Regions from separate parts of the Craurococcus roseus genome, predicted to be linked through region 2. Evidence: predicted binding sites of a transcription regulator. Region 2 holds the regulator's gene; each other region holds the start of a gene.
The links. The regulator LexA, encoded in region 2, represses DNA repair genes until DNA is damaged. The targets are predictions, from matches to a motif close to TGTTCTANNTANGTTC.
Positions count from the first base shown of each region.

Region 1 (12,922 bases), on a different contig from region 2:
GCCTTCGGTGCCGTCTACCTCGCCCGGCGTCCCGGCGCCCTTGGAGCCGTCCACGGAAAGGCCGTGGATGACGTACTCGCGCAGGTCGAAGGGCGCGAGGTCATCGGCGCCGAAGCCCATCCCGAAGCCGCCGGCTTGGGAAAGGTCGTAGGTCTCCTCGAAATTCACCTTGCCGCCCGGCGCCGTCGGGAAGCCGGACGCGTCCGCGCCCTGCGGCGAGGTCAGGTTGAAGAGCACCGGCCCGTAGCTCGGGATGCCCTCGGCCAGTTCGACGAAGCCGTCGCCGTCCGTGTCGAACGCTTCGCCCGGGACGTTGGACTCCCGCGCTTCGCCGTCCTCGCCGACCCGGCCGTGGATGTGCTGGATGTGGGTCTGGTCCGCTTCGAGGCCCTCGGCCTCCACCCGCGCCGTCATGCGGTCGCCCTGCCGCGCCAACTCGACGTGGCCGCCGACGCCGGAGTTGTTCAGCGCCTGGAGGTCGGCCCGGAAGATCTCGCCGGCCCGGAGCACGTCGGCGCCGTTGGAGCCTTTCTGCTCGCGGTCGAAGGAGACGGCCTCTCGACGCTCGCCGTTGTAACCGTGGTCGCCGCCCTGGCCGTGGTGCTCCGCCCCGGAACCATGGTCGTGCGGCATGCCGTGGTGGTCGTGATTATCCATTAAGCGCGTCTCCAACGGATCGAGATGATCCAAGGGGCTTACGGACCCCATCGGAGAACGGACGCAGCTGTCGCGTTCCTGTTATCAAAATTTTGCTACATCATTATTATGTCGAGTACTTATCGATCGACTGGGCAGCACGGCATCGTCTGTCGCATCGTTGCAAAGTTCTTGGTGCGCCTGCCGCCGCTTGGCCGCGATGCGCCGCGGAGCATCAGGGCTGGCTACGACGTGCGAATGGTTGAAACCAGAGCACGCACCGATTCCACTTGTTCAACCTTAAGCGTCGTCCATATATCATTGCCCTGGGGATGTCCCCCTGCAGGGAGTTTTCCGACAAATGGCCGTTGGTCCCGACTATCGATACACGACGGGTGCGCCAGGCTGGGGTCGCGTTGCGACCGCCGACGCGGCCGCCGTCGATGCCGGGCTCCGGGCATACATGCTCCGGGTCTACAACTGGATGGCCTCCGGGCTGCTGCTCACCGGCATCGTGGCGCTCGCCGTGGTGACGGTGCCGGCGATCCAGGAGCTGTTCTACGCGGCCCGGACGCTGCCGAATGGCCGCGTGGTGATGCAGCCGACGATCCTGTTCTGGGTCGCCGCGCTGTCGCCGCTCGCCTTCGTGCTGGTGCTCAGCTTCGGCTACAACCGCCTGAGTAAGAGCACGGCGCAGGCGTTGTTCTGGGCGTTCTGCGTGTGCATGGGCGCGAGCCTCAGCAACCTCGCGTTCCGCTACACTGGCGCCTCCATCGCCAGCACCTTCTTCATCACGGCCGGCATGTACGCGGCGGTGAGCCTCTACGGCTACACCACCAAGGCCGACCTGACGCGGATGGGCAGCTTCCTGCTGATGGGCCTGATCGGCCTCATCCTCGCGGGCATCGTCAACATCTTCCTGGCGAGTTCGGCGCTGCAGTTCGCGATCAGCGTCATCGGCGTGCTCGTGTTCCTCGGCCTGACCGCTTACGACACGCAGCGGATCAAGGCCGACTACATTGAGCACTCCTACGCCGAGGGCACGGAAGAGGCCGGCAAGCGCAGCGTGATGGACGCGCTGGGCCTGTACCTCAACTTCATCAACCTGTTCCAGTTCCTGTTGCAGCTCGTGGGCGTGCGGCAGAGCAGCGAGTGACCCGGTAGGGCGCCGCTGCGGCGAATGGAGGCCCCGGGGTGAACCCGGGGCCTTTTTCTTTGGCGCCGTCGCCGCGCGGCGTCAGATGACCTGGTAGCGGGCCCGCGCCGCGCGCTCGATGGCGCCGGCGATCAGGCGGTCGATGTCGAGCGCGATGCGGAAGTCCTGGAGGAACTGCAACTCCTCCTGCGTCAGGTCGCCGTCGGCCGCGCCGACCTCGCAGGCCAGTAGGTAGGCCGTCTCCCGCAGCCGTGGCGGCAGGGCGTCCCGGATGATGGTGCAGGCCGCGTCGAGGCCGTCCGTCTGCTCCAGCAGGGAAAGGCAGGTCTCGGTGACGTTGCCGATCTCGCTCGGGTGGAAGTCGCTGAACACCGGCAGTTCTTGCACCAGCCGCGACATCATGCCGAGTTCGGCGTCCGACATCTGGCGGTCGGCGGCCGCCATCAGCACCATGGCGCAGACCAGCGCCTCCTGCGGCTTGAAGCGGGGGTGGAGCATGGAACCTTCCTTTCCGCCCTTCCGTCGCGCGCCAGCGGGGCGGCGTCAACTCAGGGTGTCGTGCGCTCGGGCGCGGGGGCGAGGAAGCGCCGCGTTTCCGCCACCGCCTCCGCCAGCCCGGCCCGCTGGACCTCCACCCCCTCCGGCAGCCCGGCCAGCAACCGGCTCGGGCAGGAGCGGTCGAGCAGCACGAAGACGCCGCGGTCGTCCGCACGCCGGATCAGCCGGCCGAAGGCCTGCCGCAGCCGGTGCCGCGCCAGGGCGTCGTCGTAGGCCTTGGGCTCGCCGCCCGAGAGGTGGACGCGCCGCTCCCGGTGCAGGATGGACGGGCGGGGCCAGGGCACCCGGTCGAAGACCAGGAGGCGGAGCGAGCGGCCGGGCACGTCCACCCCGTCCCGCATGGCGTCCGTGCCGAGCAGGCAGGCGTTCTCCTCCGCCCGGAAGACGTCCACCAGCGTGGCGTTGTCCATCGCGTCCACGTGCTGGGCGTAGAGCGGGATGCCCGACGCCTCCAGCCCCGGCGCCATGCGGTGGTAGCTCTCGCGCAGCCGCCGGATGGCGGTGAACAGCCCCAGGCCGCCGCCGCCCGCCGCCTCGAACAGCGCCGCCATCGCGGCGGCGACCTGCGGCGTGCGCGCCTTGTCCACGTCCGTGACCACGAAAGCGCGGGTGCGGGCGGCGTAGTCGAAGGGGGAGGGCACGGCGGCGCGGATCGCGGGCGCGGGCAGGTGCGTCGCGCCGACCCGCGCCTCGGCCGCCGCCCACTCCTCCTCCGTGTCGGCGCCCAGGCCGGCGTCGCGCAAGGTGGCGGAGGTGATGAGCAGCCCGTGCGCCGGCGCGGCGACGACCAACGCGAAGGGCGCGGTGGGGTCGAGCCAGTGCCGGTGCATCCCGGCGTCCACCTCCCGCCCGTCCCGGCGGCCCACCGCGAGCCAGTCTACGAAGTCCCGCCGCTCGCCCGGCGCGGGCGGCGCTTCGCGGAGCGCGCGCAGCATCGCCTGCCACGCGCGCAGGGGCACCAGGGCGCGGTTCTCGATGCCCTTGGCCGCCGTTTCCAGCCGGATGCGGTCGCCGGTGTCCAGCTCGTCGACCTCGTCGCCCTCCAACCGCGCCTGGAGGCGGTCGCGCAGCGTCGCCAGCGGCTCCTCCAGCCGCTTCAAGGCGCGCTCCAGCGCTTCGCCCACATCGGACAGCCCGGGGTTGAGCGGGTGCAGGTCGCATTCGACGTCGTAGAGGCCCTCCTCCCCGTCCGTCCGGGCGAGGACCTGCCGGCGGACGGCGCGCAGGAACGCTTCGGTCGGATTCGCGCGCTTGGCGACGGCCGCCTCGCCGTCCGGCTCCGCCTCCGGAGCGGGAGGCTCCCCTTCGCCCAGCCGCGTCGTCCAGCCGAGGCCGGGGAGGGCGCGGGCGGCGAGGAGGGCGGCGTCCATGGGAGGCACCAGTTCCGGCATCTCGCCAGCCGCCAGCTCCTCGATCCGCCGTCGCAGGCCCCGCGCGCGGCTGCGCCCGCCTTCGGCGCCGAGCAGCCAGCGGCGCAGCTCCGCCGCCTCCGCCCCGGTCAGCGCGGCGGAGAAGGCCGCGTCGGCGGCGTCGAACAGGTGGTGGCCCTCGTCGAACACGTAGCGCACCGGGCGGCCGTCTTCCCCGCCGCCCCGCGCCGCCTGCACCATGACCAACGCGTGGTTCGCCACCACCAGGGTCGCGCCGCGGGCGCGGCGGATGGAGTGCTCCACGTAGCACTGCTTGTACCGGGGACAGGCGGAGCGGATGCACTCGCCCCTCCGGTCGGCCAGCGGGTAGACCGCGGCCGGCCCGTACAGCTCGGCGATCCAGCCGGGGAAGTCGCCGCCGAGCAGGTCGCCGTCGCGCGTCGCCAACGCCCAGCGCGCCACCAAGCCGAGCGGCACGGCGAAGCGCGGGTCGCCCGCCCGGCCCAGCACCTCCTCCAGATTCAGGAGGCAAAGGTAGTTCTCGCGCCCCTTGCGCACCACCACGCGGCGCCGGCGCTCGTCGGGCTCCGGGTAGAGGCGGCCCAGTTCCTGGTCGATCTGCCGTTGCAGGTTGCGGGTGTAGGTGGCTATCCAGACCGGCGCGCCGTTGCGCTCGGCCCAGAGGCTGGCGGGCGCGATGTAGCCCAGCGTCTTGCCGGTGCCCGTGCCGGCCTCCGCCAGCACCAAGTGCGGCGCGCCGCTCGCCTCGCGCGGGGCGAAGGCGGCCGCGGCGGCGGAGGCGTAGTCGGCCTGCTGCGGGCGCTGTTCGGCGGACTGGCCCAGAATCTGCGCGAGCCTCGTCCGCGCCTCGGCCGGCGCCACGGGGAAGGCCGCCGGCGGCAGGGGCGGCCCTTGGTCCTCCCAGTCCGGCAGCCGGCGCCACACCTTCAGCGCATCGGTCGATGGGCTCGCGTTCGGCGCGCCGAGGGCCGCCAGCACGGAGGGCGCCCATGGCCAAGCGGCCGCGTCCGCGAGCTTGGCCGCCAACGCCGCCGCGTCGCGGTTCAAGGGCGCTTTGCGCGTCTCCGAAAGGCGGCGCAGCACCGCCGCCGCCATCTCCGGCAGCAGCGCGGCGGCGGCCGCGTCGTCGCGCGGCGGCTCCAGGTCCAGCGCCGCCGCCAAGCCGCGCGGCGTCGGCGCCGCGGCCTGGGCCGGCAGGCAGAAGGCGAACAGCTCCAACAGGTCGAAGGCGTCGTCGAAGCGCGGCAGGTCGAGCCGCCGCGCCGTCGCCGGGGCGTGGACGAGCAGCGGCGGCGGCAGGTCGCGCAGCGCCGCGTGCAGGTCCGACGCGGACAGCGCGAGCAGCTCGCCGTCCGGTGTCAGCAGCGTGCCGCGCCCGTAGCCGGCGACGAGGGCCGGCGCTTCCGGGAGCAGAAGCCGCGCGGGGGAGGAGGGGGCACCGCTGCGGGCGCGGGGGGGCATCGGGCGCTAGGATAAGGCGCCGAGGCCCGCGCCGTCGAACCCCGGCCGGCAGCCCTTCTCAGCCGTCGAAGAACTCCACGTCGCCGTCGTCGAGGTCGTAGGTCGCCGGGACGATCTTGAGCTTGCCGGCCCGCACCGCGTCCTGGATCAACGCGCTTTGCGCGCCGAGCCGGGTGGCGACGCGCTTGGCGTTGGCGACGACCGCGTTGTGGAGCGGGTCGCCCCCCGTCGCGCGCCGCGCCTCCAAGACCGCCGGCACGATGGGCTGGATCATCTCGCCGATGACGCCGGGGAAGGCGGTGTTCTTCTCCACGAGGTCCACCGCCGCCGCGACCGCCCCGCACCTCTCGTGCCCGAGCACCACGATCAAGGGGCAGCCCAGCACGCCGACGCCGTACTCGACGCTGCCGAGCGCGGCGGTGTCCACCGTGTTGCCGGCGTTGCGGACGATGAACAACTCGCCCAAGCCCCGGCCGAACAGCAGTTCCGGCGGCACCCGGCTGTCGGAGCAGCCGACCAGCACGCAGAAGGGCGCTTGGCCGCGCGCCAGCTCCACGCGCCGCTCGCGGCCCTGCACGCCGCGGAACGGCGCGTCCGTGCGGTAATTGTCGTTGCCTTCCTTCAGCAGTTGCAGCGCTTGGCCCGGCGTGAGCGTGGTCCGCGCCACCGGGTCGGCGGCCCGGGCCGCCGGGGGCGCGGCGATCCTGGCCGCCGCGCAGCCGAGCCCCAGGGCGGCGGCCGCCCCGAAGAAGGCCCGCCGGCCGGGATCGGCGGCGTGGTTCCGGCCGCACTCGCAAAGCTGCATCCGTCGCTCCCCATCGAAGCGGCGCGGAATTCCTGCCGCGCCCGATAGGGAGCGATACCCACCGAAGGCTGCGGCGTCCACCCGTGCTCCGCCGTCCGCGTCTCCGCTCGGGTGGCTTGTCGGGACGGGCGCCGGCCTTCGAGGGGCCGCGCCGCGTTCGCCCGCAGCTCGCCTTCGTTCTCCGAGGAGCCGGCGCGGCGGCTGGGGCCATGAACCGGCGGCGCCCTCCGGCGCTAGGCGTGTGCGGGCCGCGCCGTTGCGGCAACGGCGGTTGTGCCCGACAGTCCTCGCCCGGCCGCGACCCCTCGCAACGCCGGAGCCGGTCCTTCCGCCGCCGACCACAACCCTCTACGTATCGCCAAACGAGGATGAGCACGCAGTTGACACAAGCCTTGCCGGGCGTGCCCAAGGGGTGGCCGTTCGAGGAGGCGGCCAAGGTCGCCGATCGCCTGCGCGCGTCCGGGAAGGGCGAAGCGCTGTTCGAGACCGGCTACGGCCCCTCCGGCCTGCCGCACATCGGCACCTTCGGCGAGGTCGCGCGCACGACCTGGGTGCGGAACGCCTTCAAGCGCCTGACCGGCCTGCCCTCCCGCCTGCTCGCCTTCAGCGACGACATGGACGGGCTGCGGAAGGTGCCGGACAACGTCCCGAACAAGGAGATGCTGGCTTCCCACCTCGGCAAGCCTCTGACCGCCATCCCCGACCCGTTCGGCACGCACCCGAGCTTCGGGGCGCACAACAACGCCCGGCTGCGCGCCTTCCTCGACGCCTTCGGCTTCGATTACGAGTTCGCCTCCGCCACCGACTACTACCGCGCCGGCCGGTTCGACGCGGCGCTGCTGCGCATGGCGGAGCGCCACGGGGCGGTGCTGGACGTGATCCGGCCGACGCTGGGACCGGAGCGCCGCGCGACCTACTCGCCCTTCCTGCCGGTCCACCCGCGCACCGGCGTCGTCATGCAAGTGCCGATGGAGGAGGTGCGCCCGGCGGACGACCTGCTGGTCTGGCGCGACCCGGAAAGCGGCGAGCGCCACGGCACGCGCATCACCGGCGGCCACTGCAAGGCGCAGTGGAAGGCCGACTGGGCGCTGCGCTGGTTCGCGCTCGGCGTCGATTACGAGATGTCCGGCAAGGATCTGATCGACAGCGTGAAGCTCTCCTCGCAGGTCTGCCGCGTCCTGGGCGGCGAGCCGCCGGTGGGCTTCACCTACGAGCTGTTCCTGGACGAAGGCGGGCAGAAGATCAGCAAGAGCAAGGGCAACGGCCTCACCATCGAGGAGTGGCTGCGCTACGCCCCGCCCGAGTCGCTGGCCCAGTTCATGTACCCCGCGCCGCAGCGCGCGAAGCGCCTCTTCTTCGACGTGATCCCGCGCGCGGTGGACGACTACCAAGCCAACCTGGAGCGTCTGCGCGCCGCGCCGGAGCCCGCCAACCCCGCGTGGCACATCCACGACGGCCGTGTGCCGAACGTCGCCCCGAGCCCGGTGCCCTTCTCCTTGCTGCTGAACCTCGTTTCCGTGCTCGGCTCCGACGACCCGGAGCACCTGCTCGGCTACGTGCGCCGCTACGCGCCCGAGGCGGCGACCGCCGATCCGGGGCGCGACCACTTGCCCGCGCTCTGCCGGCACGCGGTCAACTACTACAAGGACTTCGTCGAACCCCGGAAGGAGCGCCGCGCCCCGACGCCGGCGGAGGCCGAAGCGCTGCGGGCCCTGATGGCCGCGCTGCGCGAACGCACCGGCGACCTCGAAGCCCTGCCCCCGGACGACCGCGCGCGGGCCATCCAGGACCTCGTCTACGACGCCGGCCGCCGCGAACCCTTCCTGTCCGAAGGCAAGGACGGGGGCCGGCCGGGCGTGTCGCGCGCCTGGTTCAACGCGTTGTACCAAGTGCTGCTCGGCCAGCCGGAAGGGCCGCGCTTCGGCAGCTTCGTCGCCCTCTACGGCATCCCGGGCACCATAGGCCTGATCGAGACCGCGCTGGCGCGCGAGGCGGTCTGATGGCGGGAGCGGCGGCTTCGCTCCGCCGGCACGGCGCGGCGGTGTTCGGCGTCGCGCTGCTGGTCGGCGCCGTCTACGTGGTGCAGAAGGAGTTCCGCCACCTCTCGGTGGCCGACATCCGCGCCGCCATGGCGGCCCTGCCGGTCAGCGCGCTCTGGATCGCGGCGGGCCTCACCGTCGTCGCCTACCTGGTGCTGACGATCTACGACAAGCTTGGCGCCATCTACGCCGGGCGCCGCGTCTCCTGGCCCAGGACCATGGTGGCCTCCTTCTGCGGCTACGCGCTCGCGCACAACCTCGGCTTCGCGGCGGTTTCGGGCGCGGCGGTGCGGTACCGCCTCTACTCCGCCTGGGGGCTGACGCCGCTTGAGATCGCCAAGGTCGTCGGCTTCACCTCCCTCACCTTCGGCCTCGGTGGCTTGGCGCTGGGCGGCCTCGTGCTGCTGGTCGAGCCGGAGGTGGTGCCCTGGTTCGGCGAGCACCTGCCGCATTGGGCGCTGCGGCTCCTCGTGGTGCCGTTTTGGGGCGCGGTGCTGGGCTACGTCGTGCTGAGCCTCTTCGTGCGGCGCGTGCGCGTCTTCAAGTACGACATCGACCTGCCGGGGCCGCGCATGGCGCTGGCGCAGACGGCGCTCGCCACCGTGGACGTGGCGGTGACGGCGGCCATCTTCTACGCCCTGCTCCCCGCCGCCGAAGGGCTGACCTTCCTGCGCTTCGTGGGCATCTACCTCGCCGCCTACGCGGCCGGCATCCTGGCGCACGTGCCCGGGGGCCTGGGCGTCTTCGACGGCGCCATCATGCTCGGCCTCCAGCCCTACATGCCGGCGGCGGAGGTGGTGGGCGCGCTGCTGGTGTTCCGCCTCTACTACTACATCGTGCCGCTCTTCATCGCCGGCGGCCTCTTCGCCGGCTTCGAGGTCGGCCAGCGCCGAGGCGTGCTCGCGCGCGTCACCGCCCTCGGGCGCGGGACGGAGGCGCTGGAGGTGCCGGCCATCGCCTCGCTCGTCGCCCTCGCCGGCGCGCTGCTGCTCTTCATGGGCGCGCTGCCGGTCCGCGGCACGGACGCGGAGGCTTGGCTCGGCCGGGCGGCCGCGCTCGCGTCGCACTTCGCCGCGTCCGTGGTGGGCTCGCTGCTGCTGGTGATGGCCTACGGCCTGCTGCGGCGCCTTTCCATCGCGTGGTGGGGCTCGCTGCTGCTGCTGCTCAACGCCGCCGTGGTCGTCTGGGCGCGCGGCGAGAGCTGGTGGCTCTGGGGCGCGGTGCTGCTGACGGCGGCGCTGCTGGCCGCCCTACGGGGCGCCTTCTACCGCGACGCGCGCCTCACCCGCGAGCCGCTCTCGGACCAGGCGCTGGTGCCGCTGGCGGCGGTCGCCGTGTGCGGCATCTCGCTCGCGCTGGTCGCCTACAGCGGCGGCCCGTTCTCGGACGAGAGCTGGTGGGAGGTCGTGCTGTCGAGGGAAGCGCCCTGGTCGCTCCGCTTCACGGTGGGCCTCACCGGCGTCTTGCTGCTGGTCGGCGTGGTCCGGCTGCTGCGGCCCGCGCGCCTCGGGGTGGTCGGCTGGGACGACGGGGCGCGGCGGCGCTTGCGGGCGCTCGGCGCGCTGGCGCCGGTGCAGGCCGACGGCGCCGTGTTCGGCCAGGAGCAGCGGGCGGGCTTCGCCTTCCTCAAGCGCGACCGCATCTGGCTCGCCCTCGGCGACCCGGCGGGCGACCGCCAGGACGCCATCTCCGCCATCTGGCGCTTCCGCGACGCGTGCGAGCGCGCGGGCGTGGACCCGGCCTTTTGGCGCGTCGGCCCCGACCTGCTGCGCGTCTACGAGGACATCGGCCTGACCGCGGTGCCGTTGGCGGCGCCCGGCGAGGAGGCCAAGCACTTCCTGGCGTGCCGTGCGGAGCGCGACCTCCAGGCGCTGCGCCAGCTCCTGCCACCCGCCTTGCAGCGGGAACTGCCGCCCGGACGGAAGGCGGCCGTGGAAGCGACGTGAGGCCGCTCGACATCGAGGAGATCCCTCCCCCCGCGGACGGCGCCGCTCCGTGACGCGGATCACGCCCCGACCGTGCGGAACCTGTTAGAATCCGCTCTCCCCCAGCGGGAGAAGGCAGCCATGACCAAGCATCGGCTTCGTTCCCGGCCGTCGGCGCTGGCAGCGGCGACGGCGGCGGCAGTCGCCTCGCTGTGCTCCGCCCACGCCGCCAAGGCCGACGACCTCAAGCGCGCCGATGTCGTCGGGACGTGGAGGCTGGTTTCCGTCGAGACCCTGAGGCCGAATGGCGAGGTGAGCCACGAGTGGATGGGGCGGAACCCGCTCGGGCTGATCATCTACGACGCGACGGGCCGCATGGCGGTGCAGATCATGCGCGACCCGCGGCCGACCTTCGCGCCCGGCCGCCTGTGCTGCATCCCCGAGCGGACCGCCACCCCGGACGAGATCGGCGCCGCGTACATGGGCTATTACGCCTACTTCGGCACCTATGAGGTGGACGAGCGGGATGGCGCCGTCATCCACCGCGTGCAGGCGAGCCTGTGGCCGCAAGAGGTGGAGCGGAACTACCGGCGCCGGGCCGAAGTGTCCGGCGACCGGCTGACCCTGACGACGCCGCGGTTCCAGTGGGCGGGAGAGCAGCGCGCCAACCGCCTGACATGGGAGCGCGCGAGGTAAAGGCCGCGCGCTAGGCCTGCCGGCCGCCGGTGCCGCGCCCTTCAGCGGGCCGTCACTGGCTCGCCCAGACGATGCGGTGCATCCAGGAGATCTCGGACAGGTCGAAGCTGTGGTCCGGGTGCGCCGGGTTGAGGCTGAGCAGGTCGATCCTCCGCGCCGACTGGCGCTTGAGCTGCTTCGCCATCACCTCGCCCTTGGCGGTGCGCACCACCACGCGGTCGCCGCGGCGGATCGCGGTGCCGGGCGAGACGATGACGATGTCGCCGTCGCGGAACACCGGCTCCATGCTCTCGCCGGAGATCTCCAGGGCGTAGGCGTTCTGGTCGCCCACCTCGGGCACCGAGATCTCGTCCCAGCCTCCCCCCACGGGGTACCCGCCGTCGCCGAAGTAGCCTTCGCCGCCCGCTTGGGCGAAGCCGATCAGCGGTATGCGCCGCGGCGGGGCGCGGTCCGCATGGGGCGCGCCCTCGTCGCCGCGGCGCGAAAGGCCGCCGCCGGGCGCGCCCGTGACGAGCGATGCGAAGACCTCGAAGTTCGTGCCGGTGGCCGCGAGCACCTTGGCCACGCTCTCGGTGGAAGGCCATCGCGCGCGGCCGTCGCTGCCGATCCGCTTGGACGGGTTGAAGGCGGTGGCGTCGAGCCCAGCGCGGCGCGCGAGGCCGGACGCCGACAAGCCGTTCTCAGCCGCCAGGGCGTCGATGGCTCGCCAGATGTCGTCGTGCCGCATGGGGATAACATCCTAGGTCTTGGTTCGGAGTGCAATAGGTGGATTTTCCTTAAAATGCGCTTGAGATGCTCGCATTCCAGGGATTATGTTCTCTCGATGTTCTCACTTTCCCGAGAGGAACATACACTATGACAACGGCCGTTCGTTTTGGATATACCCCTGTTTCGCGCGCCGCCAACGCCGCCGAGCCGTTCCGCAGCGCCGAGGACGCGTGGTTCTGGACGATGGCGGCGCTGGTCGCCCGCCGAGACGGGGCGCGCATCGTGTCCGGCGCCGGCCGCGTGCAACGGCCTTGCGAGCCCGACGACGTGGTCCGTTGCCTCGACCGTTTGTACCGCCAGCGCCGGATCGACCTGCAGCACGCGCGCATCCTGGGCATTTGGGGCGAGCGGCAGGCCGCGCCCGACCCGCGCGCCCCGCGCGAGCGCGGCGACGCCCGCCTGTGGCGCGAAGCCATGCGGCGCCTGGACTGGCCGCTGCGCGCCAAAGGCATCGTGGCGGGCGTCCCGCCGGCGCCGGTCGGAGGCGCCAATGTCATCGCCTTCCCGGGCGGCGGCGCGTGACGGCCGGCGCGCCCCGCCCCGCGCACCGCCGCGCCGCCGCGGAAGCGGCGCAACGCGCGTTCATCGTGTTCGGCGGCGGCGGCGAGCTGCCGTGGCTGCGGCCGCTCCGCCGGGGCTTCCGCCACTGCTTCGCGGCGCTGGAGGACGCGGGCGGCTGGACGGTGCTCGACCCGTTGTCGGGCCGCTTGGTGGTGGCGCGGCTCGACGGCCTGCCGCCCGGCTTCGACCTGCCGGGCTTCTACCGCCGCGCCGGCCTCGCCGTGCTCGGCCCCTTCCGGCCGGGCGGGCCGCGCCGGAGTCTGCTGCCGCCGTTCGCGCCTTTTTCCTGCGTGTCGCTTTGCCGCGCCGTGCTCGGGGCCGGCGCGCCCTTCGCCATGACCCCCTTCGGCCTTTTTCGCGCCCTCGCGCGGCGCGGCGATGACAGGAAAATATTCTTGACACCTGGCGCTCCGCCCGCGTAGAACTCCCCTCGCCAACGGGCGAACTGCGCCCGCTGGCCGATCCCTCCCCCGACCCACCGAACGGGCCCGGCTCCTCTACCAGAGGGCCGGGCCCGCGGCGTTTCGGGCCGGTTTTCCCCGCCAAAGCCAGAGGTGAAGCGCATGGGTGGCCTGTTCAGCGCCCCGAAGCCGAAGATCGTCGCCGCGCCAGAGCCCGCGCCCGCCGCAGCGCCCGTCGTGGCCGCCGCGCCGGAAGCCGCGGCGCAGGCCGCCGGCGAGGAGGCGCGGGCCGAGAACCGCGCCCGCGCCGCCCACGGCATCGCCGGCACCGTCGCCACCTCCTCGCGCGGCGTGCTGGAGCAACTGCCCGGCCTCGCGCGCAAGTCGCTGTTGGGGCAGTGAAGCGATGACCGACCCCGCCGCCATCGCCGCCCGCCACGCCGCCGCGCTGGAGAAGCGCCGCGCGCTCGAACCCGTCTGGCGCGCCTGCTACGACCACGCGCTGCCGCCGCCCGCCGGCGGCCC
Region 1 is NZ_BAAAFZ010000060.1:137,692-150,613, reverse strand. Features, by position in the region: gene ABD067_RS18785 (calcium-binding protein) at 1-657, opposite strand, end outside; gene ABD067_RS18780 (Bax inhibitor-1/YccA family protein) at 998-1,792, shown strand; gene ABD067_RS18775 (tellurite resistance TerB family protein) at 1,874-2,290, opposite strand; gene ABD067_RS18770 (ATP-dependent DNA helicase) at 2,341-5,202, opposite strand; gene ABD067_RS18765 (carbonic anhydrase) at 5,261-6,007, opposite strand; gene ABD067_RS18760 (lysine--tRNA ligase) at 6,376-8,007, shown strand; partial or broken gene ABD067_RS26480 (lysylphosphatidylglycerol synthase domain-containing protein) at 8,007-8,885, shown strand; gene ABD067_RS26475 (phosphatidylglycerol lysyltransferase domain-containing protein) at 9,042-9,992, shown strand; gene ABD067_RS18750 (lipocalin-like domain-containing protein) at 10,113-10,667, shown strand; gene ABD067_RS18745 (S24 family peptidase) at 10,720-11,394, opposite strand; gene ABD067_RS18740 (hypothetical protein) at 11,523-11,957, shown strand; gene ABD067_RS18735 (hypothetical protein) at 11,954-12,418, shown strand; gene ABD067_RS18730 (hypothetical protein) at 12,560-12,799, shown strand; gene ABD067_RS18725 (portal protein) at 12,804-12,922, shown strand, end outside.
Region 1: ABD067_RS18745 (S24 family peptidase) is a predicted target of LexA. The motif match lies at 11,481-11,496, and genes of this name have one in related genera.

Region 2 (12,922 bases):
GCGAAGGCGGCCGCGCCGGCCAGCTCCTCCAGGGTCTTCGCCCGCTCTTTCAGGTCCGGCATCAGCGCCCGCACCCGCTCCGCGCCCTCGGCGCCGAAGAGGACGTTCCGCTTCGCCAGCCGCTCCATGACATCGTGCGCCAGCCGGTCGTCGTCGGCCGCGCGCAGGTACACGCCGTTCAGGTGCAGGAGCTTGGCGTAATCCATGCGGCTGGCGCTGCGGCCGACGTCCTTGAGGTCGAACAGCGCGATGGCCCGGTCGCGCGGCACCACCTCCTCGTCGCCGTGCCCCCAGCCGAGGCGCAACAGGTAGTTGCACAGCGCTTCCGGCAGGAAGCCCTGCTCGCGGAACTCCAGCGCGCCCACCGCGCCGTGCCGCTTGGACAGCTTGGCCCCGTCGGCGCCGTGGATCAGCGGGATGTGCGCGAATCTGGGCCGCGTCCAGCCCATGGCGTCGTAGATCGCGCATTGGCGGAAGGTGTTTGTCAGGTGGTCGTCGCCGCGGATGACGTGGGTGATGCCCATGTCGTGGTCGTCCACCACGACGGCGTGCAGGTAGGTCGGCGTGCCGTCCGACCGCAGGATGATCATGTCGTCCAGCTCGGCGTTGGAGACGCGCACCTCGCCCTGCACCAGATCGGGCACGACGGTCTCGCCCTCCCGCGGCGCCTTCAGCCGGATCGCCGGCTTGGCCCCCGCCGGCGCCGTGGCCGGGTCGCGGTCGCGCCACGCGCCGTCGTAGCGGGGCGGCCGGCCTTCCGCGACCGCGCACTCCCGCGCCTGTTGCAGCTCTTCGGGCGTATCGAAGGCGAGGTAGGCGCGGCCTTTCGCCAGCAGCTCCCGCGCCACCTCGGCGTGCCGCGCCTCGCGCCGGCTCTGGAAGATCGGCGGCTCGTCCGGCCGGAGGCCCAGCCATTCCAGGCTGTCCAGGATCTGCCTGACGGCCTCCTCGGTGGAACGCGCCCGGTCGGTGTCCTCGATCCGCAGCAGGTACTGCCCGCCGTGCCGCCGCGCGAAGAGGAAGTTGAACAGCGCGGTCCGTGCCCCGCCGATGTGCAGGAAGCCCGTGGGGGAAGGGGCGAAGCGGGTGCGGACGGACATGCTTGTACCTGCGATCTGCCGAGGCGGAGGAGAGGGCGCAGGCTTGCCGCCGCGGCGACGCGCCCGCAAGGCGCCGGCGCACGCCCGCCAACATGGGCGCGAGCACCGACGGCCCGCCGATCGCCGCGCGGCGGTGATGCACGGAGGCCGGGCATGGGAGCCGGGCGCCGTACCGGCCGGGGCACCGCGCCGCGAAATCCGGTGCGCCTCCACGCCGAGGACGGCCACGCCTCCCAACTCGACCGCTACGGCCGTCAGCCGGTCCCCTGCGCGTCAAGCGTGCCATCCGGCCGATCCAAGCGTCCAGGTTGCGGCCGCAAAAGCGTGGAACCCAACGGCCTTCTTGAGGAGGTCGTGGAACGAAGGCCGTTCGCGGGTCTTGCCTCCTGGGAGAGCAACGATCGCCGGCGACGCCCGCGCCGGACAGCGCCAAGGGCGGGACGGCGCGCAAACCCGGTCGGCACCGGTGCGCCGCGCGACCGAGCAGCGAAACTCGCCTTATGGTTGACGGCGGCGCGCGCGTCGCGGCAGGTTCGACACGATGCCTGCGCCGCCGCCAAATCCGTCCGCCGCGTCCGTTCCTCTCCTGGTGTCGGCGGCGGAACCAGGACGCGCCGCGCAATGGCTGCACCAGTTCGCCGAAGCGGAGCGGTTGCGCTTCGCCCCCTGGTTCGCCGTGGCGCTCGGGGCGGGGGTGCTCCTCTACTTCGCGTTGCCGGCCGAGCCGCCGGCGGCGGCGGTTTGGGTGACGCCGCCACTCGTCCTGTTCGCACTCCTGGTCGGGGCATGGCGCGGCGCGGCGGCGGGTTGGGCGTCGGGCCTCGTCGCCGCGCTCGCGCTCGGCTTCGCCGCGGCCCTTTGGCACGCGGGGCGGCAGCCGGCGCCGCTCGACTTGCCGCGCGGCGCCGTCGTCGTCACGGGCAAGGTGGCGTCGGTCGACATTCTGCCGGAAGGCCGCCGCGTCACGCTGGAACGGCCGCGCCTCGGCGAGGGCGAGCCGGCCCTGCCGCGCCGCATCCGCGTCCGCCTGCGGAGCGAGGATCCGGCGCGACCCGCCCCGGGGGACGTGCTGAGCGTGCGCGCCCTGGTCCGCCCGCCGGTCCCGCCGGCCTATCCCGGGGCGTGGGACTTCCAGCGCGCGGCCTTCTTCTCGGGCCTCGGCGGCAGCGGCTTCGCCATCGGCCGCGCCTCGGTCGAGCCCGGCGCGGAAAGCGTGCCCCTGGCCGGCCTGCGCGCGGAGATCGAGGCCCGCACCACGGCCGCGCTGCCGGGCGGCGCGGGCGCCATCGCCGCCGCGCTGCTGACCGGCGGGCAGAGCGCCATACCCGCCGCCGACCTCGCGGCCATGCGCGACTCGGGCCTCGCGCACCTGCTGTCGGTGTCGGGGTTGCACATCGCCATCGTCATGGGCGTCTCCTTCGCCGTGCTGCGCTTCGCCCTGGCCGCAGTGCCGCCGCTGGCGCTGCGCCTGCCGGGCAAGCCGTTGGCGGCGGTGGGGGCGCTGGGCGTGGGCGGGTTCTACATGCTGCTCACCGGCGCCGAGGTGCCGATGCAGCGCTCCTTCGCCATGGCCGCGCTGGCGACGCTGGCGCTGCTGACCGGCCGGCGCGCGATCTCCATGCGCGGCCTGGCGCTCGCCGCGGCCGTGGTGCTGCTGTTGCAACCGGCGGCGGTGCTGGGGCCGAGCTTCCAGATGAGCTTCGCGGCGGTGATGGCGCTGATCGCCGGTTGGGAATGGCTGCGGCCGCGCCTGCCGCCGCCGGAGCGGCGCTGGCGCCGCCGGATCGCGGTGGCGCTGTTCGGCACGGTCGCCACCTCCATCCTCGCCGGCGCCGCGACGACGCCCTTCGGCCTGCACCACTTCGGCCGGTTGCAGCTCTACGGCGTGGTCGCCAACGCGGTGGCGGTGCCGCTCACCTCGGCCCTGATCATGCCGGCCGGGATGGCGGCGGTGGCGCTTATGCCGCTCGGCCTGGAAGGGCTGGCGCTGGCGCCGATGGGCTGGGGCGTGGAGGCGGTGCTGGCCGTGGCGCGCGCCGTCGCCGCTTGGCCCGGCGCGGCGGTGCCGGTGCCGCCCATCACGGCCGGGGGGCTATGCGTCGTCGCCTTCGGCATGGCGTGGCTTTGCCTGTGGCGGAGCCGCTGGCGCTTGCTGGGCGTGCCGGTGATCGTCGCGGGCTTCGTGGCGGGTGCGGCGCAGCGTCCGCCGGACATGCTGGTCTCGGCCGACGCGCGGCTGATCGCATTGCGAACCGGGGACGGACTGTTGCTGCAACGCCTGTCCGGCGCGTCCAACCTCACGCGCGACGTATGGCTGCGCCTCTACGGGCGGGAGACGGCCGAACTCTTGCCGCCGCAGCGCGCGGGAACCTTCGCCGGCGGCGCCATCGCCTGCGAGGCCGGCGCGTGCGCCATCCGGCCCTCGCCGGCCGGCGCGGTCGCGGCGGTGCTCCTGCGCGGTGACCCGCCGGCCTGGGCCTGCGCCGGCGCGCCGCTGGTGGTGTCGGCCGAGCCGGTGCGCGGCCGGTGCGCCGCGCGGGTGGTGGACCGCTTTTCCGTGTGGCGCGACGGCGCGCACGCCGTTTGGCTGGAACCGGCGGGGCCGCGCGTGTTGAGCGACCGCGAGGCCCGGGGGGCGCGGCCCTGGGTGCCGCCGCAGCCGAAGCCGCGCAACGCGGCGGCGGCGCGCGAAGCGCCTCCGCAGCCGACGCCCGAGCCGGAGTAGCCCAGGAAGCTCAGTACTTCCGCAGCAGCCCGACCAAGCGCCCCTGCACCTTCACCCGGTCCGGGCCGAAGATGCGCGTCTCGTAGCGCGGGTTGGCGGCTTCGAGCGCGATGGAGTTGCCGCGGCGGCGCAGCCGCTTGAGCGTGACCTCGCTCTCGTCCACCAGCGCCACGACGATGGAGCCGTTGTCCGCGGTGTCGCCGCGGCGGATCAGCACGGTGTCGCCGTCCAGGATGCCGGCCTCGACCATCGAGTCGCCCGCGACCTCCAAGGCGTAGTGCTCGCCGCCGCCGAGCATGGCCGCCGGCACCTCGACGCCGGTGCCCTGGTCCCGCAGCGCCTCGATGGGCAGGCCGGCGGCGATCCGGCCGTAGAGCGGCAGGTTGACGGCCGCAGCCTCGTTGGCCGCCTTCTGCACGCCCGACAGGTGGGCGGCGAAGTTGCCGCGGATGACGTTGGGGGTGAAAGCGGCCGCGGGCGGAGCGGCGGCGGGCGCGGAGGCGGCGGCCGCGGTCGCGTTGTCGCCGCTGGCGCTACCGCGCCTCGGCGCCAGGTTCTCGGGCAGGCGCAGCACCTCCAACGCCCGGGCGCGGTGGGCGCGCCGGTGCAGGAAGCCGCGCTCTTCGAGGGCGGTGATGAGGCGGTGGATACCGGACTTCGACTTCAGCTTCAGCGCGTCCTTCATTTCCTCGAAGGAAGGCGAGAAGCCGGTCGTGCGAAGGTGCCGGTCGATGAAGATGAGCAGCTCGTGCTGCTTGCGGGTGAGCACAGATCGCCTCCGTCCGTCGCCGCGGGCCGGTGCCCTCAGTGGCACCGAACAAATCAGCAACTGTCAACGACGTTCTATAAAAGTTCTACGATGGCGTCAAATGTTTTCCCCAAGGGTGCGGAATGGATTTCGTCTCAAACACCCAGATCATCGAGGAGGATGACCTCCACCGTTTCCCCGGCCGCGGCCGCCGGGGCGTGCGGCGCGCGCAGCACCAGGGCGTCCGCCCGCGCGAGCGTCTTCATCATGGAGCTGTCCTGCACCGGGAAGGGGAGGGCGACGATTTCGCCTTCCGGTGCCTTTTCCAGCCGCGCCCGGAGGAAATCGAAGCGCCGGTCGTTTTCCGGCAGCGCCGCCCCGAGTCGCGCCCGCATCGTCCGCGGCGCCAACTCGCCGGCCAAGCCCGACAAGCGCCGCAACGCCGGCACCAGGAACACCACGCCGCAAACCAGCGCCGACACGGGGTTACCGGGCAGGCCGAGCAACGGGGTAAGCCCGAGTCGCCCCCAGATCAGCGGCTTGCCCGGCCGCATGGCGATTCGCCAGAAATCCAGCGCGAAGCCTTCCGGGCCGAGGGCGCTCTGCACCAGGTCGTGTTCGCCCACGCTGGCGCCGCCGGTGGTGACCAGGAGGTCGCAGCCCCGCGCCGACGCCGCGGCTTCCGCGATGGCCGCTTCGTCGTCGGGCGCGATGGGCAGCACCAAAGGCTCGCCGCCGTTGGCGCGCACCAGCGCCGCCAGGGCGTGGGCGTTGCTGCTGACGATTCCCCCCGGGATCACCGCCTCGCCGGGCAGGGCGATCTCGTCGCCGGTCGCCAGGATGCCGATTCGCGGGCGGCGGTGGACGGTGAGCCAGGGGTGGTTGGCGGCGGCGGCGAGGCCCACGTCGCGCGCCGTCAACCGCCGGCCGGCCGCGAGCAGCGATTCGCCTTCTTCGAAGTCCAGGCCGCGGCGGCGGATCCAGCGGCCGGGGCGGACCGCCTCGCCCACTCGCACGCGGCCTTCGTCGGCTTCGGCATCCTCTTGCAACAGGATGGCGTCCGCGCCGTCGGGCACGAAGGCGCCGGTGAAGATGCGGACCGCCTCGCCGGGACCGACCGCGCCGGCAAAGGGGTGCCCCGCCGGGGCGCTGCCCACGACGCGCAACTCGGCGCCCGCTGTCGAAGCGTCCGCAGCCCGCACCGCGTAGCCGTCCATGGCCGAGACATCGGCCGGCGGTTGGGTCAGGCGGGCCGGCACGGGCCGCGCGAGCACCCGACCGCCGGATGCGGCCAGCGGCACGGTTTCGGCCGGCGTGGGGGCGAACGCCTGGAGGATGCGCTCCCTCGCTTCCTCGACCGAGATCATCACTCCGCCTCGTAAGTTCCTGATTTGCCGCCGGACTTGCGGGCCAGCCGCACCGCCTCGATGCGCATGCCGCGGTCCAGCGCCTTGCACATGTCGTAGACGGTCAGCGCCGCCACCGTCACCGCCGTCAGCGCTTCCATCTCGACCCCGGTCCGCCCGGTGAGCCCCACCGTCGCTTCGATCTCCACCGCGTCGGGCGGCGCCGGCGAGAGGTCCACGGCGACCTTGGTGAGCGCCAGCGGATGGCAAAGCGGGATCAGGTCGGAGGTGCGCTTGGCGGCCATGATGCCGGCGAGCCGGGCCACGCCGAGCACGTCGCCCTTGCCGACCTGCCCTTCCTGGATGCGGGCGAGCGTTGCCGGCGCCATCACCACGCGGCAGCGCGCCACCGCCACGCGCGCCGTTTCCGCCTTGGCGGAGACATCCACCATCGCCGCCCGGCCCGCTTCGTCGAAATGGGTGAAGCGGTCGCCTCCGCCGCCCCCTTCACCGCCGCCGCTCACAGGCGCCCGTCCCGTGCGGGAGCGCCGCCTACCAAGCGCCGGCTCAGGGCGTTGGCGGCCATGCCCAGCCGGCGCGCCACCCGCGCCGGGTCCGCCCAGCGCGCGTAGCGGAGCGCTTCGCGCGGCCGGCGCGCCTCAATCGCCAGGTCGAAGCAATCGGAGTCGGCGGCGCGCTGGCGCTGGCGGAGCAAGGCATCCAGTTCCGCGTCGGCGAGCCCGCGCGCCAGCTTGCGCATCCGGCGCGTGGCGGCGCTGAGGTGGAGGGCGCCCGCGCCCTGGTTCGACGCGGAGCCCCCGCGCACCGAGTAGAGGTACAGGGCTTGGTCGGCCGCGAGGCGGAAGCGCGCCCCCGCGCGGACGCACTCGAAGTAGAAGAGGAGGTCCTCCCCGACCTGGATCTCGGGCCGGTAGCGCACCCCGGAGCGCTCCAGGAAATCGCGGCGCATGATGGGCTTCAAATAGCCGATCTTGGACCGCCCCGGTAGGTCGACCCGGTCGCGCCGGAGCATGGCGGCCAAATTGATCGGCCCGGCCGAAGCCATGTCGGCCGGCGGCAAGGCGGTGCCGAGCCGCGCGCCGGTGTCGAAATCCCGCTCCACGAGGTTGTCGGCCAGGAGATCGGCCCCCGTTTCCTCGGCGAGCGGCACCAAGCGCTCCATGCGCTCCGGCAGGAAGGCGTCGTCGGCGTCGAGCACCGCGAGCCAGCGCCCGCGCGCGTGCGCGATGGCCGTGTTGCGCGCGGCGCCCGCGCCGCGGCGCTGCGGGTGGCGCAACACCGTCAGCCGCCGATCCCGCCGGGCCCAGGCGGCGAGGAGGTCGTGCGTCCCGTCCGACGAAGCGTCGTCCACCGCGACCACCTCGACCGTGCGGCAGGTCTGCGAAAGCGCGGAGGACACGGCTCCGTCGAGGAAGGCCGCGGCGTTGTGCGCCGCAATCAGGATGGAGGCGGTGACCACCGGCGGAGCGGACCCGACGTCAACCATGCGCTTGGAGGACGCGCGGCGGCGGAGGAGGCGGCGCGATCCGCCCGCGAGGGCCGACCGCCACTCCCTGGTTCACCGGCTCGGGGCGTTGCGCGAAAAGCTGCCGGGCGGCCGCCAGCGCGAGGGCAGCAGCCAAGCCGCACGGCTCCGGATCACACGGCCGACCGCCGAACGGGCCACGAGCAACTCCCGGCGGAATTCCGCCCCGAACCAGAACGGCTTCACCGGATGCCAAAGCATGCCCGGGCGTGAACCAGTGCGGAAGAAGGTCGGTTTGAACACGAAGGAACCCGGTGCGCGGTACACGTCGCGCACGGTGCCGCTGTAAAAACGGCCCCGGCGCGCTTCTGGCGTGAATTCGCCATCGCCGCCCAAGTCCGCGATGGCGAGGCCGCGAGTCGCCGCGATCGTGGCGAAGCTGCATTCGAGGTGGCCGCTCCAGCCCTGCCGGTAGGCTTCGTCCATCGCCTGCATGAGACGGCCGGACGCTCGGAACACCGGCATGAAGCTGCTGACGGCCTCCGCGTCGGACGGGGGCGTGCCTGGCGAAACCAGCGAGGGCCAGAACAACCATTCCGGGAAGTCGCGCCGGCGGCAGAGCATCGGCGCCAGCAGGTCGCTGGCGTCGTTTTCGAAAGCGGCGAAGAAGCGGCGCCAGGGGCCGGTGTAGCGGACGTCGTACTCGATGGCCCAGTACCGATCGTGGCCTGGATGCGCCCGCCAGTAATGCATCAGGATCAGGTCGGTGTGGCCGTCGTGCCACAAATTCCAACCTTCTCCGCCGACCTTGGCGGGGTAGGGCAGGGCGAGGAGTTCCGGCGTGCGCACGATGTGGTGCGGGTGGCGCAACACCCTCTCGGGCACAGGCGCGCTGACGGGCAGGTGCATAAGCACGACAAATTCGTGGTTCGGTGGCGCGCCGGCGCGCAGGTCGCTGAATGCCTTCTCCGCCCAGCGGTCGAAGTAGTGGATCTGAAATAGGACCGTTGTCGTCGACATCCGGCTTGGCAGATGGCACCCCATCCGCGCATGTGTCTAGATGTCCCGCAACGATACGGGCACGCAAAGTGGCGTGAGGGCCACACCCCTCCACCCGGCGCACCACACCGGCACATGCCCTTCGCTGGCTGCGGGTCAGAGCGCGTGGACCAGCGCCCGTGCGGCCTCCGCCACGTCCGCTTGGCGCAACAGGTGCTCGCCCACCAGGATGCAGCGGGCGCCGGCGGCGGCCATGCGCCGCACGTCTTCGTCGGTGCGGATGCCGCTTTCGGCCACCGGGATGCGATCGGCTGGGACGAGGGGGGCGAGCGCCTCCGCCGTGGCGAGGTCGGTCCGCAAGGTCCTGAGGTCCCGGTTGTTGATGCCGATCAGGCGCGTCTCCAGACCGAGCGCCCGGTCCAGCTCGCGCTCGTCATGCACCTCCGCCAGCACCGCCATGTCCAGCGAGCGGGCCACGTCCTCCAGTTCCTGGGCCTGGGCGTCCGACAGCGCCGCCATGATGAGGAGCACGCAGTCCGCGCCCATGCAGCGCGACTCGAAGATCTGCCACGGGTGGACGATGAAATCCTTGCGCAACGCCGGCAGCGTGCAGGCGGCCCGTGCCTCGCGCAGGTGCTCGGCCGAGCCCTGGAAGTAAGGCCCGTCCGTGAGGACGGACAGGCAGGTGGCCTCCCCCTCGCAATAAGCCGAGGCCAGCGCCGCCGGCTCGAAGGGGTCGCGTATCAGGCCGCCCGAAGGGGACGCGCGCTTGATTTCGGCGATGAGGCCGACCCGGCCTTCGGCCACGGCGTTGCACAGGGCCCGCGTGAAATCGCGCCCCGCCGGCGCGGCCTGCGCCAGCCGCTCCAGCTCCACCCGGGGGAATTCGGCCGAACGCTGGCGCACCTCCTCGTACTTGTCGGCCAGTATGCGGGCCAGGGTGTCGGGGACGTCTTCGGCCGTGGCGGGGATGAAGACCTGCGGGGCGTTCATGCTGTGGTGCCGTCCTTCAGGCGGGCCAGGACTCCGGCGGCCGCGCCACTGTCGATGGAGCGCGACGCCAGGGCCGCGCCGCCGCGGAGATCGCCTGTCCGCCCCGCCACGACAAGGGCGGCGGCGGCGTTCAAAAGGACGATGTCACGGTAGGGCCCCGGCGTTCCCTTGAGCAACGCCGTGAGCGCCCCGGCGTTCGCGGCCGGGTCGCCGCCCCGCACCGCTTCGGGCGGGGCGCGCTCAAGGCCGGCGTCCTCCGGCGACACGGTGAACTCCCGAATCGCGCCGTCCTCCAGCGCCACCACGCGCGTCCCGCCGGAAAGGGCGATCTCGTCCAGGCCCTGCCCGTGGACCACCCAGGCGCGCTCGGTGCCGAGCCGGCCCAGCGTCTCCGCCATCGGCCGGAGCCACGCCGCGTCGAAGGCGCCGGTGAGCTGCCGCTTGACCCGGGCCGGGTTCGCCAACGGGCCGAGCAGGTTGAAGATGGTGCGGGTGCCGAGTTCCACCCGCGGACCGGCGGCGTGCCGCAGCGCGGCGTGGTGGCGTGGCGCCATCAGGAAGGCCATGCCGGCGCGCTCGATCAGCGCCGGCAGCTTGTCGAGCGGCACGTCCGTGTTCACGCCGAGGGCGGCCAACACGTCGGCCGCGCCGGATCGGGACGACAACGCCCGGTTGCCGTGCTTGGCCACCGGCACTCCGCAGCCGGCCACCACCAGCGCGGCGGCCGTGCTGACGTTGAGGGTGCCGGCGTTGTCGCCGCCCGTGCCCACGATGTCGATGGCGCCGGGCGGCGCGTGGACGACCAGCATCCGGGCGCGCATCGCCCGCACGGCGCCCGTCAGTTCCGCGACCGTTTCGCCGCGGACGCGCAGCGCCATCAAGAGGCCCGCGATCTGCGCCGGCGTCGCTTCGCCGGCCATGATGAGGCCGAAGGCGGCCTCCGCTTCCGACTCCGCCAAGGTGCCGCCCGCGGCCAAGCGGGCGAGCACCGGTTTGAGGCCGTTCACGCAGGCGCTCCGGTCGCCGCCGGGGCGCGGGCGAGCGCGAGGAAGTTCCGGAGCAGGTCGTGCCCGTGCTCGCTGGCGATGCTTTCGGGGTGGAATTGCACGCCCCAGATCGGCAGCTCCCGGTGCGCCAAGCCCATGACCAGCCCGTCCCCGGTCCACGCCGTCGCTTCCAGCTCGGCGGGCAGGCTTTCGCGCGGTACGACGAGGGAATGGTAACGGGTGGCCCGGAACGGGTCGGGCAGCCCGGCGAACACGTCGGTGCCGCGGTGGCGCACCTCCCACACCTTGCCGTGGACCGGCTCGGGCGCCCTGGCGACCTTCCCGCCGAAGGACTGGCCGATGGCTTGGTGCCCGAGGCAGACGCCGAGCAGCGGCACCCGCTGCGCCGCCGCCGCGCCGATCAGCGGCAGGCAGACGCCGGCTTCGTTCGGCGTACAGGGGCCGGGCGAGAGCAGGATCGCGTCCGGACGCATGGCGAGCGCGTCCTGCGACGAGATGGCGTCGTTCCGACGCACCTCCACATCCGCCCCGAGGTCGCCGAGGAAGTGGTACAGGTTGAAGGTGAAGCTGTCGTAGTTGTCGATCAGCAGGATCATGGCCCGTGCCTCATCGCGCGCCGGCGGCCGCGGGTCAAACCTCCTCTGCGGCCCGCGCCGCTTCCGTGGCGGGGCTCGACGGGGCGGGCGCGGCGCCGCTCGGCCGCTGGCGGGGTTCGGGCGGCCGGAAAACGGCGGGCCGCGCCGGCGGCGGGGTGGCGGGGCCGGAGATCACGTCGAAATCGTAGTCGCTGCGGTGGTCGTGCATGGCCGCTCTCCTGGTTCGGGGAGAAGCCGCCGCCGCCGGGGGATTTCGTGGGGTCTGGGCCGTGAAGGGCCTGGAAACGCGAAAGCCGCCAGCGGGTGGCGGCTTCGGGGTCTTGCGATGACGCGTTGGACCTAGGCCGCCGGTGTGTACCAGCGGTACCAAAATCGCGTGGCCCGGGCCGGGCCGCTGTGCGGTCGTTCACGCTGCATCGCGGGCAGAATGCGCCCCCGCGGCGCCCCGCGCAAGCGCCCCGTTACGGGACGCACGGAAATCGCTTGGGGGTCGTCATGCGGCTTGTGTGATGACGGCGTGGGGATGGTCGTCGTCCCATCCGGCGCGTTTTCGTCGGGTCTCCAGGCTGTCGGTCTTGGCCGCCCCGTTGAGCAGGTTCAGGGCCATGTGTTTGACGACGGCCATGTTTTCCGGGCCGTGGCCGGTCCTCAAGCGGGCGAGGTCGTCGTGGAAGACGACGTCGAGCACCCAATGCAGCCGGTTCTCCACGCCCCAGTGCGCCCGCACCGCGTGGGCGAAGGCCGGGGCGTCCTGGGGAGCGGAGGACAGGTGGTAGCGTCGCGCCAGCGTGGTCTTGCCGCCGCTCTCCACCCTCGGCCCCGACCCGGGCGATGGCCTTCAGTCCCGGGAAGCGGGGCTCGCCCGGGGCGGCCCGGTCGGCGCGGAGCCGGTCCACGTCCGGGCTGACGGCGTGGCGGCGGGTCTCGATGCGGCCGTGGTCGGCGCCGGCGGTCTAGCAGCGGCCGGCGTCGGCGGCGTCCAGGTCGCGGAAGTACAGCCCGGCTTCCTCGAACAAGTGGCCCTGGTCGGCTTCGAGGGCGAGCAGGCAGTCGGCGCCGCGGTCCAGCACGGCCTCCGCGATCCCGGCGGCGGCGCCCATGGCGTCGATGGTCGCCAGCGCCCCGGCCGGCGCCAGCCGCTCCAGCAGCAGCGGTACGGCCTCGATCCCGTTGGACTTTTCCGCCGCCGCCCGCTGCCCGAGCACCAGCCGCTGGCGGCTCGCCCAGGCCGAAACCAGACGCAGCGGCGAACGGCCTTCGGCCCGGCCGTGGCTGCGGCGCGAGGCCTTGCCGTCGACCGCCACGATGTCGGGCGCGGCCTCGCGCAGGCTCTCCACCCGCGCCGCGAAGGCCGCCCGTAACAGCGCCGGGTCGAGCGCCGAAAACACGTCGCCCAGCGTGTCGCGGCTGGGCACGCCGCGCCCGTAGGGCGGGAACCGCCGCAGGAACCCGAGCTTGCCGCGGCCCCAGCGGACCACCTCGACGAAGTCCTCCGCCCCCGCCAGCGTGGCGCGGAGCACCGGCAACAGGACCTCCGGCAGCGGATACACCACCTTCCAGCTCCGGCGCGGGTCTTCCAGCGCCGAGAAGCGTTCCAGCAACGATGTCCCGCTCATCGACAGCCTCCCTTGAGGCTCCCATGAATCAGACATCAACCCCCGCCGGGATCACCCCGGCCCTTCAAGCGATCCCCGTGTTATTGATCCGGCCTGGGTGGTCTTGGATCAAGCGGCGTAGCGAAAGGTCCCGTGCCCGAAGAAGCTGCGGACGCGGTGGGGTAGCTTCGACAGCTTGCGCATGTGCCCGACCACGGCGCGCTTGAGCTGCGCCTTGCTTCGCGCCGGCTCCCTGCGGGTGACAGCGCGCTTCAGGTCACCGTTGACGCCCTCGTCCGGATTGGGCTCCGGGCTGTACCCGGGCAG
Region 2 is NZ_BAAAFZ010000019.1:58,344-71,265, forward strand. Features, by position in the region: gene gltX (glutamate--tRNA ligase) at 1-1,100, opposite strand, end outside; gene ABD067_RS08690 (ComEC/Rec2 family competence protein) at 1,690-3,825, shown strand; gene lexA (transcriptional repressor LexA) at 3,836-4,594, opposite strand; gene ABD067_RS08700 (molybdopterin molybdotransferase MoeA) at 4,729-5,940, opposite strand; gene moaC (cyclic pyranopterin monophosphate synthase MoaC) at 5,940-6,443, opposite strand; gene ABD067_RS08710 (glycosyltransferase family 2 protein) at 6,440-7,426, opposite strand; gene ABD067_RS08715 (hypothetical protein) at 7,499-8,425, opposite strand; gene trpC (indole-3-glycerol phosphate synthase TrpC) at 8,561-9,397, opposite strand; gene trpD (anthranilate phosphoribosyltransferase) at 9,394-10,404, opposite strand; gene ABD067_RS08730 (anthranilate synthase component II) at 10,401-11,000, opposite strand; gene ABD067_RS08735 (hypothetical protein) at 11,035-11,208, opposite strand; partial or broken gene ABD067_RS08740 (ISAs1 family transposase) at 11,494-12,616, opposite strand; gene ABD067_RS08745 (IS630 family transposase) at 12,725-12,922, opposite strand, start outside.

Region 3 (4,787 bases), on a different contig from region 2:
GGCGGCCGAGGTCGTGCCCGTGCGCCTGGAGGAAGGCGTCCGCCGCCTGCCGCCCCTCGTCGCGCAGGAACAACAGGAAGTCCCACTCGGCGTTGAGCTTCGAGGAGTAGCCGAGGTCGGTCATCGCCGCGGACGCGATGCGGTGGACGCGCATCCTGGCCCAGAGCGCGCCTTCGCAGTCGCCCGGGTTCGCCACCTCCCGCAAAAGGTCGATCATCTTCAGCTCCTTCAACAGGGTGGCGTTGAAGGAGACCTCGTTGACGCGGTTGTTGATCTCCCGCGCCGTGCGCGGCACGCCGGGCCGCTCCACCGGGTTGATCTGGACCAGGATGGTGTCGTCGGACGAGCAGTCCCGCACCAGCGGCGTGATGGTCGGATTGCCCGAGTAGCCGCCGTCCCAGTAGGCCTCGCCCCCGATCTCCACCGCCTGGAACATCTGGGGCAGGCAGGCGGAGGCGAGCAGCACGTCCGAGGTGACTTCGGCGTTGCGGAACACCCGGCCCTGGCCGGTGCGGACGTTGGTGCAGGTGACGAACAGCCGCGTCGGCGCGCGCGCCAGCCGGTCGAAATCAACCACGCTTGCGAGTATGCCGGTCAGCGGGTTGATGCCGGCCGGGTTCAGTTGGTAGGGCGAGACCAGCCGCGCCGCGAGGTCCAGCGCGACGAAGGCGGGCGACGCGTCCAGGGTCCAGCGGCCGAGCAGCGCGTCGAGCGGCGTGCGCCGGATCGGGCTGAACATGGCTGCGCGCGACACGGCGGACCAGAACCGCTCCAGCGCCTCCCGCGCGCCCTCCGCCCCGCCGGCCGCGTGCCCGTCGGCCAGAACGGCGGCGTTCATGGCCCCCGCGGAGGTGCCGGAGATCGCCTCGATCTCCAGCCAAGGCTCTTCCAAGAGGCGGTCCAGCACGCCCCAAGTGAAGGCGCCGTGCGCCCCCCCGCCTTGCAGGGCGAGGTCCACCAGGACGCGGTCGCGCTGGAGCGGGGCGTTGGCCGACCTTTCCGGCATCGCGGCTTCCCCGCCTCGTGCCGGTTCAGACCGGATCCGGGCCGGCCGTGGCCGTGGCGCCGGCCGCCCCACCGAAAGGCTGCGACGACGGCGCCGCGGCCGAGGCCGCACCGGATGCGGGGGCGGCGCCCATGTCCTGGCGCCGGGCCTGCGACAACGCCGCTTGGAGCCGCTGCTCCTGGTCCGGCGACAGGGAAGAGCGGATCACCCGGCCCTTGAAGCCCGCCCCGGTGATGTCGGCCAGGACCTTCTCCGGCTGCACCTTCCGGACCAGCACGAAGAGGGCCGAAGTGTTCGGCTGGAGCGTTTCGCCGATGGAGCGGATCAGGTCGTCGTCGATGCCGTAGTCGCCCAGGCTGCCGGCCAGCGCGCCGCTGCCCGCGCCCACGGCGGCCCCGGCGGCGAAGCCCAGTAGCGGATTCAGGAACAGGAGGCCCACCAGCGAGCCCCACAAGGCGCCGGACAGGCCGCCCTGCGCCGCGCCCAGGCCGACCAGGTTGACGCTCTGCTTGATCCGCACCGTCCCGTCGGGCGAGCGGATCGCCACCACGGCGTCCTCCAGGTCGATCAGGTGCTCCTTGGTCAGGCGGACGAGTTCGTTGAGCGCCCGGTCGGCTTGCTCGGTGTCCTCGAACCCGACAACGATCAGTTCAGACATCGGCACCTCCTCTCGCTTCGCACGGCAAGCGCCATGCGGAGCCGACAGTTCCGGCTTCAGGCGCTCGCCGCGTCCAGCAACTCGACAGCTTCACGGTCCAACTCCAGGCTCGCTGCCTTGACCAGCCCGGCCAACTGCTCCGCGATGAACGTCGTCGAGGCGTTGGCCGCGCTCGCGGAAGAGGTCCCCGGCACCGCCGTGGCCTGGGCCTTCCGCCGGCCTTTGGCGGCGGCGAATTTCGGCGGCGGGCGCGACGACGGCCTCGCCGCCCGCGGCGCGCGTGCCCGCGTGCTCGTGGAGGAAGGGCGCGCCCGTGCGTTCGCGCCCTTCCTCGTCCGCCGCCTCTCCGACGCGCCGAATGGCGCGGTGCGCGTGGAGGGGCTGTTGGACAGTCGGCTTGAGCCACCAACTCCCGCGCTTCAACGCGAGCTGGCACACCAGCACGTCGCCATGGACCATGGCGATGACCACCCGTCGCGGAGCCGGGGGCGCCGCGGCATCGGCGATCAGGATGTCGCCGTGCCGGATGCCCCGCTCTACCAGGGCGTCGCCGCGGACGCGGACCGGGTAGCGGTGCGGCCGGCGGAGGTCGAGGATCTCCGACAGGTCGATCGGCCCTTCCAGGCTGTCCGACGCCGGCGAAACAAATCCCGTCGTGTTGCCGCCATCGTAGTCGCCGCCCGACACGCCCCGGCTCCTGATTCGCTCCGAGCGCAAGAATGTATAGAGAACAACATGGACGGACAATCGCGAGTTTCGCGAGGCGCGAAGGAGAAAGGGCGAGTTAAGATGGGGCCCTGAAACGCCAACGGCCCGCCGGAAGGCGGGCCGCGGGGTAGTCGGGTTGTCCCCCCAAGACAGGCTTTCGCCCGTACCCCTGGAGGCTCACGCGTTTTGAATAGGCCCCGCCTCGCGCCGGGTCAACGCAAGGTTTCTCGATGACCGGCGACACACCCGGGGCTCTGCCGCCGGCGTTCACCGAAGCGGAACTCGCCGCCATACCGGCGGTGCTCTCGGCCGCGCGCTTCGGGACCTACGTCAAGGAGGCGGGCGGCGACCGCGCGAGGGCCCTCCGGCTCTATGTGTGGAACGCCCGGGTCTCGGCGGCCTTCGGCCCCCCCTCCACATCGCCGAGGTCGCCGTCCGCAACGCCATCGCGGAAGCCGTAGAGCGGGCCTACGGCACCCGGGATTGGCACAACAGCCGGACCTTCGCTTCGGACCTGAAAGACCCATTGAAGGGGTACAGCCCCTAGAAACTGTCTGCCAACCGTCGTGAGCTGCTAAGAGGCTGAGTTGGCGTTGTTTTCCGGCCTTGCCGGAGAGCCCGCCATGCCCCGCGACGCCCCCTCGCACCGTCCGTACCCGTCCGACCTGAGCGACGCCGAATGGTCGCTCCTCGCGCCGCTGTTCGCCCGCCGCAGCCATCTGGGGCGCCCCGAGAAGTGGCCGCGCCGGCTGCTCGCAGACGCCGTGTTCTACCTCCTGCGGTCGGGCTGCGCGTGGCGCATGCTGCCGCGCGACTTCCCGCCTTGGGCGACCGTGTACTCGCAGTTCCGGCGCTGGCGCATGGACGGCACGATCAAGGCGGCCCACGACCGCCTGCGCGGCCGTGTCCGCGCGGCGCAAGGCCGCGACCCGGAGCCCTCGACGGCGATCGTGGACAGCCAGACCGTGCGCTGCTCGGCGGCGGGCGGGCCCGCGCGGGGCTACGACGGCGGCAAGAAGGTCGCGGGCAGGAAACGCCACCTGCTCGTCGATGCGGGCGGCCTCGTCCTGCTCGCCCACGTCCACGCGGCCGACGTGCACGACCGGCTCGGCGCTCAGGCGCTGATCGCGCGCGCGGCCCCGTCGGACCTGCCGCGCGTGGAGCTGGTGTGGGCCGACGGCGCCTACGACGGCCCGTTCGCGCGCTGGCTCGCCGCCGAGCGCGGCTGGCGCGTCGAGATCCCGCGACACCGCGACCGGCAGCTCTGGCGCTACGGCTTGGAAGCCAAGCCGCGCGGCTTCCGGGTGATCCCCCGCAGGTGGGTCGTCGAAGTAGTCTTTCCGCAAATGGCAAAACCGGACGTGCTCGCTCTCGGGGCTGGTGGGCAGCACGTAGCGGATCTCGACTTCGGCGTCGGTGACGACCACGCGGTCGATGAGCAGCAGCACGAGTTGCCGGCGCTGCTCGAAGGTCGCCGTGGCCAGCCCGTGCTGCACCCGGCCGCGGAATGCCTCCAGTGACGCCCCCACGCCGGCAAGCCGTTGGCGGCGCTCCGCGTCGTTGCACAGCAACTCCTCCTGGCCGGCCAGGGCCTGCGCTCGGCCTTCCAGGTTGCGGCGCCGCCGCTCGTACTCGTCGAGCGGGAGGACCGCCCGGAGGTAGGCGTCGGTGAGCCGTTCGATCTGCTGGCGCAGGTGCGCCTGGGCGCGGCGCAGCGTGTCGCGGCGGGCGAGCAGCTCCTGCGGCAGCCACGCCCCGCCGTGGGCGCGTGCCACGGCCGTGGCCAGCGGCGCCGGCTCGCCCAGCAAGGCGCAGAGGTCCGTCCACACCAGTTCGTCGAGCTGGCCGGCGGGCGTGTACCGCGCCGCGCAGCAGGTGGCGCGGTGCGAGAAGGTGCTGTGCCCCTTGCCGCCGCACAGGTAGTAGAAGTTGCGCCCGTTGACCGCCCGCGCCGTGCAGGCGAGGCCGCAGCGGCCGCAGCTCACCAGCGCGCGCAGCAGGTACTGGTGCGCGGTGTTGTTCCGCCGCGCGAAGGAGCGGTTCGCCGCCAGCTTGGCCTGCACCTCATCGAACTGCGCCTGGCTCACCACCGCGGGCACCTGGCCGACGAGGAGCCAGGTGGCGGCCGGCTGCGGCACCGCCGTGCCGTGGGGGTGGCCGATGGGGTGCGTCGCCGAGCGCCGGTGCGTGGGCGCGCGGTACCGGGTGCGCTGGGCGTGGACCTGCCCCGTGTAGGTCGGGTTGCGCAGGATGCCCCGGATGGTGGGGCTCGACCACCGCGGCGTGCCCGTGGGCGTCGGGATGCCGCGCCGGTCGAGGTGCATGGCGAGCCGCATCAGCGAGGCCCCGGGCTCCCGGTACATGGCGAACAGCTCGGCCACCACGGCGGCCTCGGCCGGGTCGACCGTCACGCCC
Region 3 is NZ_BAAAFZ010000009.1:56,678-61,464, reverse strand. Features, by position in the region: gene ABD067_RS05900 (patatin-like phospholipase family protein) at 1-1,006, opposite strand, end outside; partial or broken gene ABD067_RS05895 (DUF1269 domain-containing protein) at 1,155-1,664, opposite strand; gene ABD067_RS05890 (S24 family peptidase) at 1,755-2,351, opposite strand; gene ABD067_RS26365 (IS5 family transposase) at 2,996-3,892, shown strand; partial or broken gene ABD067_RS26360 (recombinase family protein) at 4,199-4,787, opposite strand, start outside.
Region 3: ABD067_RS05890 (S24 family peptidase) is a predicted target of LexA. The motif match lies at 2,382-2,397, and genes of this name have one in related genera.